DNA from 2 places in the Tetragenococcus halophilus genome. Region 2 is predicted to be linked to the other one. Evidence: predicted binding sites of a transcription regulator. Region 2 holds the regulator's gene; the other holds the start of a gene.

Region 1 (8,404 bases), 180 kb from region 2:
AGTTTGACAGAAGAAAATGCGATCACCGATACCTCTCAGACAAGCAATGTATTAAAGCAATTTTTACAAGAAGAAGATCAAGTGTTGTTTGGAGACGAATACAGTTACTTAGAAGATGTTTCAAGCTTTAAAGGAGATTACCCATCAATAATTGCGGCACAAAGCTATGAGGGTATTCCTATTGATGATAGTTCGAGTCGTATTGAAATCGAGCTGTCAGAGCAAGATGATAAATGGGTTTTAAGTAATTATACACAAACGCATATTTCTGATTTGATTCCATTGCGCGAAGCAATCTCTTTATATTCAGAAGAAGAAATTATCAATACCTTATATGTGAATAATAAAATTCCAAGTGGCTCTGAAATCAAATGGCGCCATCTAGCCTATACTTTAAATTTGAAAGTACGAGGACAAAATGTTTATGTACCTGCTTGGTTTGTTGCGATTGAAGACGAGGATGGACAGACTCAAATTGAAAAAGTCAATGCGTTGACAAATCGCATCATTACAAATACTACAGTTCAAACGGTAGAAAATTCATAAAAAGGTATGTATAATGAAATTAGTTTTTATGTTAGAGAGGAAGTCACGCGCAGTGGAGAAAGAAAATGCATTTCAAGTAAGTGTTTTAGCCAGTGGAAGCACCGGTAATTCATTATATATTGAAACACCTAAAAAGAAAATTCTGGTAGATGCTGGTTTAAGCGGAAAAAAAATCACTTCATTGCTTAGTGAAGTAGGACGAAAACCGGATGATCTAGATGCGATTTTTGTTACCCACGAACATCGTGATCATATTCATGGTGTGGGCGTATTATCACGTAAATATCATTTGGATATTTATGCCAATGATAAAACTTGGCAAGCAATGTCGCCTTTAATCGGCAATGTCGCACTTGAACATCAGCATTCCTTTGAAATGGGTAAAGTTTTGACTTTTGGCGATATGGATATTGAAAGCTTTGGCGTTTCACATGATGCGGCTGCTCCGCAGTTTTACCGCATTCATAAAGATGGAAAGTCATTTGTGGTATTGACTGATACTGGCTATTGTAGCGATTATTTGCGTGGGGTCGTACGCGGCGCAGATGCTTATTTGATTGAAAATAACCACGATTTAGCGATGTTGCGTTCAGGTAAGTACCCTTGGAGTTTAAAACAGCGGATTTTAGGCGATCGCGGTCATCTATCAAATGAGGATAGTGCACTTGCGATGACAGATATTTTGACAGATCAAACCCAGCGCATTTATCTAGGTCATTTAAGTAAAGAAAACAATTTAAAAGAGTTAGCTCATTTAACCATGGAAAATACTTTAAAAGAACATGATTTTGGTGCAGGTGAAATGTTTAAAGTTTGTGATACAGATCCAGAACAAGCGACAAGTTTGTTTGCTATATAAAAAGAGACATTCCGAATAAAATCTTTATTCGGAATGTCTCTTTTTTGCTTAATTTCCAGCAATTAGGACAAGATTTGCAATAACGACTAAGCTGTTCATGCCGACATGGCTAATCATGGAAGTCCAAATTTTTCCAGTTTTTTTATAAAGTAAGCTAAGGAAAAAGCCTAGACAAAAGTATAACAGCAAATGTCCGTCTTGATGGACAACAGCAAATATTAACGAACTAACAATAATACCTATCCAAGGATAAGCAAATGAATCAAAAAGACCGATCAAAGAACGACGGAAGACAAACTCTTCCATAATCGGACCGCCAACCATTGCTGCTAGCGCAAATAAGGGTTGACGTAAAACGATCCCAATAATATTTTGTGTATTTTGCGATTCAATCGGTATGCCGAAAAATTGTTCTATTTGCATAATGACTGTTTGCAAAAGTATGGCTAGAAAAATCCCGACGATCCCCCAAAATAAAGTAGGGAGCAGGTTAATCTTGTTTTTTTCAAAGCTTAATTTGCTCGTTTGTCTAAGATACAAAAAAATCATAAAAGCAGCGCCTAAAAGATAGGTTACGGTGGTGACATTTGTACTGGCTTGGCTCGTTGGCGCAAAGATGGGAGCAAAAAAAGCAATAATATACATAAAAATGGTTAATAAACTATATTTTCTTACAGACATTAGCGACTCCTTTTTCTAAGAAATTTTTTATCAATTTATTTATTATACAAAAAGAGAGTCAGATTGACAATTGCCAGTCATTTAGTCGATAAATTCGGCCTTAGAAGTGACTGACTTTTTTTGACTTTTGTAAAAAAATTTGTTCTAACTACTTGCAATATTAGTAAAAAATGATAATATTGAAATTGTGAGTTAGCACTCTATATTAATGAGTGCTAATAACAGAAAATTAAATGAAAAATTTTATTTGGAGGGATTTCTCGTGTTAAAACCATTAGGCGATCGCGTATTGATCGAAGTTTCGGAAGAAGAAGAAAAAACAGTTGGAGGCATTGTTTTAGCATCCACTGCGCAAGAAAAGCCACAAACTGGTAAAGTTGTAGCTGTCGGTCCAGGACGTACACTAGATAATGGTGAACTAGCAAAGGTTCCTGTAAACGTCGGAGATACTGTTTTATTTGAAAAGTATGCCGGCTCTGAAGTGAAATATGATGGACAAGACTACATGATCTTTTCAGCAAAAGACCTTGTAGCAATTGTAGAATAAAAAAATACTTTATTTTGAGGTGAAGAAATCATGGCAAAAGATATTAAATTTTCAGAAGACGCACGTCGTTCAATGCTTAATGGCGTAAGTAAATTAGCAGATACAGTCAAAGTAACTTTAGGCCCAAGAGGTCGTAACGTTGTTTTAGAAAAATCTTACGGCTCTCCTTTAATTACAAATGATGGTGTAACGATTGCTAAAGAAATTGAATTAGAAAATCGTTTTGAAAATATGGGCGCGCAATTAGTTTCAGAAGTTGCTTCTAAAACTAACGATATCGCTGGTGACGGTACAACAACTGCAACTGTATTAGCACAATCCATTGTAAGCGAAGGTTTGAAAAACGTTACTTCTGGGGCTAATCCTTTAGGCATTCGTCGTGGTATTGAACAAGCAACACAAAAAGCTGTAGAAGAATTACAAAATATTTCTACACCAGTAGAATCAAAAGAAGCGATTGTACAAGTTGGTGAAGTTTCTTCTGGCAGCAAACAAGTAGGCCAATATATTGCAGATGCAATGGATAAAGTTGGTAACGACGGTGTGATTACTATTGAAGACTCACAAGGTATTGACACAGAGTTGGATGTCGTTGAAGGTATGCAATTTGATCGCGGCTATCTATCACAATACATGGTAACTGATAATGAAAAAATGGAAGCTGATTTAGATAGTCCTTACATTTTGGTTACTGATAAGAAGATTTCTAACATTCAAGATATTCTTCCTTTATTAGAACAAGTTGTACAAGAATCTAAACCACTATTGATTATCGCTGATGATATCGATGGCGAAGCTTTACCAACACTTGTTTTGAATAAAATTCGTGGGACATTTAACGTTGTTGCAACTAAAGCTCCTGGATTTGGTGATCGTCGTAAAGCAATGTTAGAAGACATCGCTGTATTGACTGGTGCTACAGTTATCACTGAAGATTTAGGACTTGAACTAAAAGATGCTACAATGGACTCTCTTGGTAAAGCTAATAAAGTAACTGTTGATAAGGATAATACAACAATCGTTGAAGGTGCTGGCGATTCAACAGCTATCGAAGATCGTGTACAATTAATTAAAAATCAAGTAGCTGAAACAACTTCTGACTTTGATCGCGAAAAATTACAAGAACGTCTTGCTAAATTAGCAGGTGGTGTTGCAGTAATCAAAGTCGGTGCAGCAACTGAAACAGAACAAAAAGAACTAAAACTACGTATTGAAGATGCTTTAAACGCTGCTCGCGCTGGTGTTGAAGAAGGTATGGTATCCGGTGGTGGTACAGCACTTGTTAATGTAATTAATAAAGTAGCTGAACTAGATGCAGATGACGATGCTATCACAGGAGTTAACATCGTACTTCGTGCATTAGAAGAACCGGTACGTCAAATCTCTGAAAACGCTGGTTTTGAAGGATCAGTTATTATTGAAAAACTAAAAAGCGAAAAACTAGGCGTTGGTTTTAACGCAGCAACTGGTCAATGGGTAAACATGGTTGATGCAGGTATTGTTGACCCAACTAAAGTTGTACGTTCTGCTTTACAAAATGCAGCATCTATCTCTGCACTACTACTGTCAACAGAAGCAGTAATTGCAGATCGTCCAGATGAATCAGGCAATGATGCTGGAGCTGGCGCTCAAGGAATGGATCCATCAATGATGGGCGGCGGCATGATGTAATAGCTTTACAAAAAGCCTTGGACTTTAAAATGTCCAAGGCTTTTTTGCTGTGAATCGAAGCGTAAACAAAGAGATGAACAGTACTAGGGCGAGCGAAGGCGAGCCGTAGTGTCCTTTACCTTTTATCGTTGATAATATAAAAGAGCTATGCGAATTCGAATTGCTATATATTCAACATAGAAATTCCATTTCCATGTGCTATCGTCGTTCATACAACATAAGTTTTCCATTTCCATGTGCTATCGTCGTTCATACAACATAAGTTTTCCATTTCTATGTGCTATCGTTGCTCATACAACATAAGTTTCCCATTTCTATGTGCTATCGCCGCTCATACAACATAAGTTTTTTATACTCTAAAATCAATCTGTATTTTTTATTTATAGATAATTTGCTATGCTATCTTTTGTTATTTGTCCCAATTTTTCTCTAGCTGCTTTATCATAAGCTTGTGCGTTTGCTTGAGCTTGGGTTTTACCTTCGAAATATTCACCTGTAACTTCATCTAATTCTTTTGAAGTTGTAAGATATTCAACGGCAGAAAAACCTTTTTCCACTGAAGTTTGCGCTGGACCGAAATGATCAGATACCATGTTTGTGCTCATTAGTGTTGATGGATGTAGTGCATTGACGTGAATTTCTCTTTTCTGTAATTCAGCTGCAAGGTCAAATGTAAACATGATCAAAGCTAATTTACTACGCTCATATGCTAAGTAACCTTCATAATGGTTTTCCATATTGATATCATTAAAATCAATAGGCGCTTGGCCAACTGAAGCAACGTTAATGATTCTTGCATGATCTTTCATCATCGGAAGTAATTTTCTAGTTAATAAAACTTGAGCTAAATAATTGATACTCCATCTTAACTCGTAACCATCTTGACTCAGTTCACGTTGCTTTTGTGATTTCGGACCGCCACCAATACCAGCATTGTTTATCAAAAGATCAATTTTTTCACTATTTGCTATAATTTTTTCAGCCAATTTTGCTACCGATTGAAGCGAAGCAAAATCGCCATTAAAATATTTTAGATTCTGATTGCCGGTTGTTTGTTGTATTTCTTCAATAGTTTTAAAACCTTTTTCTTCATTTCTTCCATGTAACAAGACTTTTGCGCCTTGTTTTGCAAAACGTTCAGCTGTCATTTTTCCCAGACCATCTGTTGCGCCAGTAATTAAAACTGTGGATTCTGACAATGATTTCATTTGGTATCCCTTCCTTTCACGAATGTTCTTTCTTGTTTTAGCATAACAAATAATTATAATTGGCGAAATAAAAAGGAAGTCTACAAGTCATTCTATAATATTTTACTTATTTTAAGTGTTATTGTTACATTGCTGTGATTATCTTTGTTATAATATAATGGAGAAAAATTGAGGGAGTCTGAGTGTAATGAATAAAACCTACAAAGATGATAGTTTAGCACTGCATACGGATCTTTATCAAATTAATATGATGAAAACTTATTGGGAACTAGGGCGTGCTGATAAGCATGCGGTTTTTGAATGTTTTTTTAGGGAAATGCCTTTTAAAAATGGTTATGCAGTATTTGCTGGGTTGGAGCGTTTGGTTGATTATTTAAAAAATTTGAAATTCACTGAATCAGACATTGAATATCTACGTTCAGTAGAAAATTATCCGGAAGGTTTTTTGGATTATTTAAAAAATTTTTCTTTTAGTTGTACTGTTCGTTCAGCTAAAGAAGGGGATTTGGTTTTTGCCAATGAGCCTATTATCCAAGTAGAAGGACCTCTAGCTCAAGCGCAATTAGTAGAAACTGCTATTTTAAATATCGTTAACTTTCAAACATTAATTGCCACCAAAGCAGCCCGTATTAAGTCGGTTATCGGAGAAGATCCGCTCTTGGAATTTGGTTCAAGACGTGGACAAGAGATGGATGCTGCTTTTTGGGGAGCTCGGGCTTCCTATGTGGGTGGTGCTGATGCTACTAGTAATGTACGCGCCGGTAAAGTATTTGGTATTCCGGATGCTGGGACACATGCACATTCACTTATTCAATCTTATGGGAATGATTATGATGGTTTTATGGCTTATGCTAAAACGCATAGAGATTGTGTCTTTTTAGTGGATACCTATGATACATTAAAACTAGGCGTACCAAATGCGATACGTGTAGCTAAAGAATTAGGCGATCAGATCAATTTCTTAGGAGTGCGAATTGATAGCGGGGATATGGCCTATATTTCCAAAAAAGTTCGAGAGCAGTTGGATGACGCTGGTTTTCCTGAGGCGAAAATTTATGCCTCCAATGACCTTGACGAAAACACGATTTTAAATCTAAAAATGCAAAAAGCCAAAATTGATGTCTGGGGTGTGGGAACGAATCTGATTACTGCTTATGATCAACCTGCATTAGGTGCGGTTTATAAATTAGTTTCGATTGAAAATGATCAAGGAGAAATGGTTGATACAATCAAACTTTCCAGTAACGCAGAAAAAGTAACAACGCCTGGAAAAAAACAAGTATGGCGTATTACACGTAATTCAGATGGAAAATCACAAGGAGACTACGTCACTTTGTGGGATGAAAAACCTAACGAACAAGAAAGTATCTATATGTTTCATCCCGTACACACTTATATTAACAAAACGGTTACTGATTTTACTGCTCGCGTTCTTTTACATGATATTTTTGCACAAGGTGCATTAATTTATGATATGCCTTCTTTAGAAGAGATCAAAGAATATTCTAAAAGTTGCTTAGCTTCCTTGTGGGAAGAGTATAAACGTGAGTTAAATCCACAACCTTATCCAGTAGATTTATCGACAGATTGTTATAATCATAAGATGAGACTTTTGAATAAAGTTCGTCAAGAGGTAGAAGATATAACATCTTAATTGTTATATATGTAGGAGGAATTATTTTGAGTTTACAAACAAAAATTATCAATGAAACAGGCGTCCAGCCGACCATTGATCCAGAAGAAGAAATCAGAAAGAGTATAGAATTTTTAAAAGATTATTTATACAAAAACTCTTTTTTTAAAACCTTTGTATTAGGTATTAGTGGTGGACAGGACTCTTCATTAGCTGGACGTATGACACAAATAGCCATGGAGGAAATGCGACAAGAGACCCAAGATTCGGACTATCATTTTATTGCGGTACGACTTCCTTATGGGACACAAGCAGATGAAGAAGACGCTGAACGCGCTATTGAGTTTATTCAACCAGATACACAAATCGCAGTTGATATTAAACCGGCAGTAGATGCTCAAGTATCTTCTTTGGAAACTGTGGGTATGTCAGTTTCGGATTTTAATAAAGGGAATATAAAAGCACGCCAGCGTATGATTACGCAATACGCAATTGCTGGTGAGTTTTCGGGTGCAGTGATCGGAACAGATCATGCGGCAGAAAATATTACAGGATTTTTCACGAAATTTGGTGATGGGGCAGCTGATATCATGCCTTTGTTCCGCTTAAACAAAAGACAAGGACAGCTGTTATTAGAAACGTTGAACGCACCAGAAGAACTTTATGTTAAGGTGCCAACTGCAGATTTAGAAGAAGAAAAGCCACTAATTAGTGATGAAACTGCATTAGGTGTAACTTATCAAGAGATTGACGATTACCTAGAAGGAAAACGCGTTTCCCAACAAGCCCAAGAAACAATTGAAAATTTATGGGCGAAAACGCAACATAAAAGACATCAACCGATCACGATTTTTGATGACTTTTGGAAATAAAAGCGCGCAAGTATTTGTTTGGATTTTGTTAACAATAGCTAAGGGAAACGTTGAGGTTTCCCTTTTTATTAAGTCTTTAGACCGGGTTGAGCTCGCGTAGCGTGCGAAACAAAAAACCACCCGCTATGCGGGTGGAAAGGAAAAAGTTATACTAAAAAAATCTCTTCACTAGCGTTACAATGTAGTTGTTCAGGCTACATGGTAATGAAAGGAAGAGATTCAGTTGGCTAACAAAGCAAATAGTTTAGCCCATACAAAATGGTTATGCAATACCATATTGTATTCACCCCCAAGTATAGAAGAAAAATTGTTTATAATCAATACAGAGCAAGTCTACAAGAGATTATCAAAAGATTGTGCAGTTATAAAGGTGTAGAAATCCTAGAA
Region 2 (8,404 bases):
TACTACGACAGCGGTATACAAATGGCAGTTGCCCAGGGGAATGATGAGATAAAATCTTACAAGGACTTAGAGGGTAAAACGGTAGGCGCTAAAGTGGGTACCGAAAGTGCAGATTTTTTAGAAGATAATAAAGATAAATATAACTTTGATGTTAAAAACTACGATGATGCGTCTGGACTTTATGGAGCTGTTGACAATAACACCGTCGAAGCTATTTTTGATGATTTTCCAGTCCTTGGTTATGCAATTAAACAAGGAGAAGAATTATCCTTAGTTGGTGAACCAGAGGCGGGAAATCCCTATGGTTTTGCAGTTAAAAAAGGGCAGAATGAAGAACTGCTAGAAAAATTCAATGCTGGATTAAAGAAATTGAAAGACTCTGGAGAATATGATGAAATCGTCGATAAATATGTAGAAACAGAGGGTAACAGCGAAGAATCTGGCGAGATGAAAAATGTAGAAGCCAAAAAAGACGAATATGTAATTGCTAGTGACACTGCTTTTGCGCCTTTTGAATTTCAAAACGATGAAAATGAATATATTGGTATCGATGTTGATTTAATGAAGCGTGCTGCCGAATTACAAGATTTCAACATTACTTTCAACCATATAGGCTTTTCCGGTGCAGTGCAAGCTGTTGAAGGCAATCAAGCAGATGGTATGATTGCTGGAATGTCTATCACAGATGAACGAGAAGAAAGTTTTGATTTTTCGGATTCTTATTTTGAAAGTGGTATTCAATTAGCCGTACAAGAAGGTAACGATGATGATATCAGCTCTTATGAAGATTTAGACGGAAAAACTGTGGGAGCTAAGGTTGGAACCGAAAGTGCTGACTTTTTAGATGAGCATGAGGACGAATACGGTTATAATGTAAAATTATATGACGATGCTGATCAGCTATATGAGGCTGTAAGCGTTGATGCAATCGATGCTTTAATGGATGATTACCCGGTTATAGGTTATTCCGTTGCTCAAGGACAGGCACTTGAGACACCTATTGAACGCGAATCTGGTGGTGAATACGGCTTTGCAGTTAAAAAGGGAGAAAATCCTGAACTATTAGAAATGTTCAATGAAGGTTTAAAAGAGATGCAACGAACTGGTGAATACGACCAAATTATTGCAAATTATATCGATGATAGCGGAGATGCTACGGCCAGCGAATCTTCTGCCGATGAATCTTCTCTTATCGGCTTAATTAAAAATAACTATAAAGTATTATTGAACGGTTTATGGAAAACGATGGCTTTAGCTTTGATTTCTTTTGCTTTAGCTTTGATCGTTGGTGTTATCATAGGTCTCTTTAGTGTAGCGCCTATTAAAACATTACGGACGATCGCTTCAATTTATGTTGATGTGATTCGTGGTATACCGATGATGGTTTTGGCCTTCTTTATTTTCTTTGGTTTATCTGATGCAATTGGCATAACCATTCCTGACTTTACAGCAGGTGTTATTACATTGACATTAAACGCGAGCGCTTATATTGCAGAAATTGTCAGAGGTGGAATAAATGCTGTGCCAACAGGTCAAATGGAGGCCTCACGAAGTTTAGGATTAACCTATAACAAAACGATGCAAAAAATCATTTTACCACAAGCAATCAAAATTATGATTCCATCTTTTGTTAATCAATTCGTTATCTCTTTAAAAGATACCACAATCATTTCAGTTATCGGAGTTGTCGAATTACTACAAACAGGAAAAATCATTGTTGCACGAACAATGCAAAGTACCTATGTCTATTTGATTATTGCAATTATGTACTTGATTGTAATTACTGCTTTAACAAAACTAGCAAAAGTACTTGAAAAGAAGGTGAAATAATATGAAGGAAAAAATTGCAATTGAAAATCTAGTGAAAAAATTCGGAGATAATACTGTATTAAACGATATTACAACAAGCATTAAAGAAGGCGAAGTTATTTGTGTTATCGGTCCTTCCGGTTCCGGTAAATCCACCTTTTTAAGATGTCTGAATCGCTTAGAAGAAGCTACTAGCGGACAAATTATCATTGATGGTGAGCATTTGACCGATAAAAAAACTGACATTAACCAAATACGTCAACATATTGGCATGGTTTTTCAACATTTTAACTTATTCCCTCACTTATCTATTTTAGAAAATATTACTTTAGCGCCTCTAGATGTAAAAGGTAAAAACAAAAAAGAGACAGAAGAACGCGCAGATGAATTATTACAAACAGTAGGACTATCCGATAAAAAGAATGTCTATCCTGAAAGTCTTTCCGGCGGACAAAAACAACGTGTAGCCATCGCCCGTGCTTTAGCTATGAATCCAGATATCATGTTATTTGATGAACCTACTTCTGCATTAGATCCCGAAATGGTCGGAGATGTTTTGAAAGTCATGAAAAAATTAGCAGATCAAGGAATGACAATGGTCATCGTTACCCATGAAATGGGATTTGCCAAAGAAGTTGCAAATCGTATAATGTTCATTGATGACGGTTATTTTTTAGAAGACGGTAAACCCGATGAAGTTTTCAATCATCCTAAAAACGAGCGAACAAAAGATTTCCTAGACAAAGTATTGAATATCTAAATAGTAAAAAGTAGTTCTCGTTTTAGCGAGAACTTTTTTTGTGTTATTTTATTTCATACAACATAACTTTCTTATTCCTTTGTGCTATTTTCTTTCATACAACATAACTCGCTTGTTTCTTTGTGCTATTTAACAGTATTCAGTTTTATTTGAGAAAATTTACTCTTCATCTACAATCTCGGCTTCTTTTTCGACGGGTTTTGGTAAATCAATTCCGTATTTTTCTAATTTTAATCGGTATTTTTATTTATTTAACAGCTGAATAAACAATATCTTCGATTTAACCACCTTTTATTGAGGCTAGTAATTAAAAATTACAACAAATAGGATAAAGGACACTACGCCTCGCTTTCGCTCGCCCTAGTACTGTTCATCATCAGCTTTCAGCTTCCTTTGGTCGCTGAATCGCTGTGATTCACGGCAAAAAAGTGGAGATCAACTATTATGTGATCTCCACTTTCCATTTTATTTTTTAAAAGCATCTTTCATCTTGTCAAAAAAACCTTCTGATTGCTGTTCTTCTGTTCTTTGTCCCGTTAATTCAGCAAAATTTCGCAATGCTTCTCTTTGTTCTTCATTCAAGTTCTTCGGCGTGATGATCTTTACCGTTACTTGTTGATCTCCCGTACTATTTCCTCTTAAACGAGGTGCGCCTTTACCGCGCAAACGGAATTTCGTGCTAGTCTGTGTACCAGCTGGAATCTTCAATTTTACATTTCCATGAACAGTTGGTACATCGACTTCATCACCTAAAGCTGCTTGTACAAAGTTGATTGGCAATTCGTAATAAATTTCAGATCCATCACGATCAAAAATATCACTTTCTGCTACATAAAAGACAACATATAGATCACCATAAGGTCCACCGTTAATGCCAGCTTCCCCTTGGTTAGCTAGCCTCATTTGTTGTCCATCTTCTACACCAGCTGGAACAGAAACATTAACACTATGTGTTTTCTTTTCATGTCCTGTACCATGACATGTTTCGCAAACTTCTTTGATTTCTTTACCAGTTCCGTGACAAACATCGCAAGTTTGTCTTGTCATTACTCGACCAAGTGGGGTTTGACGTTCAGCATTGATCGTTCCAGAACCCTTACATTTATGACAAGTTTCTGGTTGTGTGCCTGGTTTAGCACCATTTCCACCGCAAGTATGACAAACTTCATTACGTTTATACGAAACTTCTGTATCTTTACCAAATATCGCTTCTTCAAAAGTCAGATTGATTGAATATTGTAAATCATCACCTTGTCGTGGCGCATTTGGATCTGCAGAACGGCCACCACCGAAGAAAGATTCAAAAATATCTTCAAAGCCACCGAAACCACCAGCGTCTGAGAAGCCTCCTCCGAAGCCACCAAATCCACCAGCGCCACCGCCGCCGAAATTGCCATCGGCACCTGCATGACCATATTGATCATAAGCTGCACGTTTTTGTGGATCGCTTAGCGTTTCATAGGCTTCTGAAATTTCTTTAAACTTCTCTTCTGCATCAGCTTCTTGGTTGACGTCTGGATGATATTTTTTGGAAAGCTTACGATATGCCTTTTTGATTTCATCATCTGAAGCCCCTTTGTCTACACCTAGGACTTCATAATAATCTCGTTTTGTTGCCATTGGCTTTCCCTCCATCTAATACTTTAACAGTCTTTCGTATTTTATCATAAATTATGCAGAAGAAACATTATTTTATAAAAATACTTAAATTAAAAAGAAAAGACCGGTTTATCACTATAGTAGACAATATTTCAAAAGAAAAAGCCAAAGTGGATGTCTTTGGCTTTTTCCCAAATAACGAAATTATTGATTATCGTTATCGTCGTCATCTACTTCTTCAAAATCTGCATCCACTACATCGTCGTCACCAGAAGCGTTAGAAGCATCGTCTGAGCCTTGAGCTCCTTGATCGCCTTGTTGTTCTTGTGATGCTTGTTCGTACATCTTAACACTCAAGTTTTGTACGATTTCATTCAATGCATCGCGTTTAGTTTTCATGTCTTCGATGTCGTCAGCTTCCACTGCAGCTTTTAGTTCATCACGTGCATTTTCAGCTTTTTTGACTTCTTCTTCGTCGACTTTACCATCAAGGTCACTCAATGTCTTATCTACTGTAAACAACAGTGTATCTACTTCGTTACGTAGGTCAACTTCTTCTTTACGTTTTTCATCGGCTTCAGCGTTTGCTTCAGCATCTTTAACCATTTTATCAATTTCTTCATCTGATAAACCGGAAGAAGATTGAATGGTAATTTTTTGTTCTTTTTGTGTGCCCAAGTCTTTAGCTGAAACATTTACAATACCGTTTTTGTCGATATCAAAGCTAACTTCAATTTGTGGTACACCACGTGGAGCTGCTGGAATATCTGTTAATTGGAAACGACCTAACGTCTTATTGTCAGCTGCCATTGGACGTTCACCTTGCAATACGTGAATATCTACGGCTGGTTGATTATCTGCCGCTGTAGAGAATACTTGCGATTTACTTGTTGGAATCGTAGTGTTACGATCAATCAACTTCGTAAATACACCGCCCATAGTTTCAATTCCTAGAGATAACGGAGTTACGTCAAGTAATACAACATCTTTAACATCACCACTAATAACACCCGCTTGGATAGCAGCACCCATAGCAACTACTTCGTCCGGGTTCACTGATTTATTTGGTTCTTTACCTGTTTCTTTACGTACTGATTCAACAACAGATGGAATACGAGTCGAACCACCAACCAAGATGACTTGATCAATATCAGATTGAGATAAATCAGCATCTTTCAAAGCTTGGCGTACAGGTTCTTTTGTACGATCAACTAAACTACTTGTTAATTCATCGAATTTTGCACGAGTCATATTCATTTCTAGATGAAGAGGGCCATCTTCACCAGCTGTAATAAATGGTAAACTGATTTGTGTACTTGAAACGCCTGATAAGTCTTTCTTCGCTTTTTCAGCAGCGTCCTTTAGACGTTGTAAAGCCATTTTGTCTTTACTTAAATCAATGCCATTTTCTTTTTTGAATTCACTCACCATGTAATCAATGATTTTTTCGTCAAAGTCATCTCCACCTAGCTTGTTGTCACCGGCAGTAGATAACACATCAAATACACCGTCACCTAATTCTAAGATGGAAACGTCAAAAGTACCGCCACCAAGGTCAAATACTAAGATTTTTTCATCTTGTTCAGTTTTATCTAAACCGTAAGCTAAAGCAGCTGCAGTTGGTTCATTTACAATACGTTCAACTTCTAATCCAGCGATCTTACCAGCATCTTTAGTTGCTTGACGTTGTGAGTCATTGAAATAAGCAGGAACTGTAATAACAGCTTTTTCAACTTCTTCGCCTAGATAATCTTCTGAAAAGCTTTTAATGTGTTGCAAAATCATTGCTGAAATTTCTTGTGGTGTATAAGATTTATTGTTCGCTTCTACCTTATAACCATCTTCACCAATATGACGCTTAATAGAAGTAACAGTATCTGAGTTTGTAACTGCTTGTCTTTTTGCTACTTCACCTACTTGAATTTCGCCATTTTTAAATGCTACAGCAGAAGGTGTTGTACGATTTCCTTCTGGATTTGTAATAATTTGCGATTCGCCGCCTTCTAAAACTGAAACGGCTGAATTTGTTGTACCTAAGTCAATACCAATTATCTTACTCATACTATGATCTCCTTTGTCATTTTATCATTCATTTAATATTGAAATAAACTAATTTATTGTGCGACAACTACCATGCTGGCGCGAAGTACACGGTCATAAATTTTATAACCTTTTTGCAATACTTCAACGACTGTTTCTGCCGGATGGTCCTCTGTCGCAGGAACTGTTTGAACAGCTTGATGTAATGTAGGGTCAAACGTTTCACCTTGGGCAGAAATTTCTTCAATTCCTTCTTCCTGCATGGCAGAACGTAAGCTTTCTAAAGTCATCTCTACCCCTTTTTTCAAGCTTTCGTTTTGTTCTCCTTCAACTTCAATTGCTACAGCACGTTCTAAATTATCAATTGCAGGAAGTAATTTCTTTCCTAAATCTTGTGAACGATACCTTTGCAATGTTTGTCTTTCGTTACGAAAACGATTATTCATATTCGAAAGCTCAGCTGAAGCACGAAGATATTTGTCTTCCATTTCATCAAGTTGTGCTTTTAAGTCATCAACTTCTGAAATAGCTTGAACATCTTCATTCTCATTTTCTTCAACTGTTTCATTTTCTACAGTTGATTCATCTTCACTGGTTTTGTCAGAAAATGTTTCTTCAAACTCTTCTGCATTCTTTTTTTTATCAGACAATCATCTAACATCCTTTCTATATAAATAATTGACAATTCACGCAGATCAGCCGAATGAATCGATCGAACGATAATAATCATCCAGTGTTTCTGCTAGTTCTTGACGAAACACATCAAGTAAACTAAGCATTTTCGAATACGGCATACTAGCCGAACCTAATAATGCGATCGTACCATTGCCATGATCTTTAATCTCATAATTAGCTTGGATCAAACTCATGTCGCTTAGTAAGTCATTACCCAATTCTGACCCAATCCGAATTTGAATCGGTTGATCTTTAGTGCTCAACAATTCATTCAATTGCTTCGAGTTCTCCATAAACAAATACATGGATTTAAACTGATCAATGTTTTGGATTTGATCGGAATTCAGTAAATTCATCTGACCGCCAACAAAAATCTTTTCTTCAAAAGCTTCACTCAACATATTATTGAATAAATCAAGAATTCCTTCAGTTGTTTGAAAATACTTATGAAGAATCATCGGGATTTCAGTTCGCAAGCGTTGATAAACTATTAATAAAGGTTCACCGATTAGTTTATCATTGATGATTCGCACCATTTTTTCAAGATCTTCACTATCTACGCTTTTAGGAATTGAAAATACTTGATTTTCAACATTTCCCTTGTCAGTTACAATGATTGCGATCACTTGCCGATTATTAAGTGGCACCATTTTAAAACCTGTAAGTTTTCTATTACTTACATCAGGTCCAATCGATAGCGCCGTATAGCTAGTCAATTTAGAAAGAATTTTAGCTGATTGTTCAATGATATCATTGATCTCATGAAAATCTTTTCCTAAGGACTGCTGTATGACGTCTACTTCGCTCTTTTTTAACTTTTCTGGTTCTAGCAGATAATCGACATAGTAGCGATAACCCTTTAGCGAAGGGATACGACCTGAAGAAGAATGTGGTTTTACCAAAAGCCCATATTCCTCGAGAGTTTTCATCTCATTTCTAATCGTGGCTGAACTAGCTGCGATCCCTTCTTCCATCAGCGTTTTAGATCCAATTGGCTTTCCTAAATTTGTATAATTATGAATAATTTGATGCAAAATATTATCTTGTCTTTGCGTCAACAAATTTATCACCCTTTAATTAGCACTCCTTATATCTAAGTGCTAACACGATTATTAATATACCACAAATCACAAGAATGTCAAGAGGAAATGCTCAAAAAATTAGCACTCTTTATGTTAGAGTGCTAATTCTGGAGAAATAGCTAGAAATTCGTCTAAGTTTATAAATAACTATGGTAAACTAATGACAAAACATGCTTTGCTAAAGGAGCAATTAATTAATGGAAAAAGTTCTACAAAATACCTCTTCATATATTCATATTCCTTTTTGTGAACATATTTGCTTTTACTGTAATTTTAATAAAGTATTTTTAAAAGGGCAGCCTGTCGATGAGTATATCCAAGGGTTATTAAAAGAAATACAATTAACACTTGATCTTCATCCTACAGATGCCAGTCAAACGATTTATATCGGAGGAGGTACGCCCACTTGTCTATCTGCTAAGCAATTAGATGATTTACT

What was found. Region 2 encodes HrcA, which represses chaperone genes, less so after heat shock. Its sites were predicted from a motif close to TTAGCACTCNNNNNNNNNGAGTGCTAA; they were not measured.
Region 1: groES (co-chaperone GroES) is a predicted target of HrcA. The motif match lies at 2,279-2,305, and genes of this name have one in related genera.

The regions. Positions count from the first base shown of each region.
Region 1 is NZ_CP012047.1:814,231-822,634, forward strand. It holds gene AC806_RS03865 (two-component system regulatory protein YycI) at 1-546, shown strand, start outside; gene AC806_RS03870 (MBL fold metallo-hydrolase) at 575-1,405, shown strand; gene AC806_RS03875 (CPBP family intramembrane glutamic endopeptidase) at 1,454-2,086, opposite strand; gene groES (co-chaperone GroES) at 2,349-2,633, shown strand; gene groL (chaperonin GroEL) at 2,664-4,304, shown strand; gene AC806_RS03890 (SDR family NAD(P)-dependent oxidoreductase) at 4,685-5,512, opposite strand; gene AC806_RS03895 (nicotinate phosphoribosyltransferase) at 5,700-7,166, shown strand; gene nadE (ammonia-dependent NAD(+) synthetase) at 7,193-8,017, shown strand; partial or broken gene tnpA (IS200/IS605 family transposase) at 8,241-8,404, shown strand, end outside.
Region 2 is NZ_CP012047.1:995,257-1,003,660, reverse strand. It holds gene AC806_RS04750 (amino acid ABC transporter substrate-binding protein/permease) at 1-1,830, shown strand, start outside; gene AC806_RS04745 (amino acid ABC transporter ATP-binding protein) at 1,832-2,569, shown strand; gene dnaJ (molecular chaperone DnaJ) at 3,035-4,189, opposite strand; gene dnaK (molecular chaperone DnaK) at 4,373-6,229, opposite strand; gene grpE (nucleotide exchange factor GrpE) at 6,283-6,858, opposite strand; gene hrcA (heat-inducible transcriptional repressor HrcA) at 6,904-7,944, opposite strand; gene hemW (radical SAM family heme chaperone HemW) at 8,163-8,404, shown strand, end outside.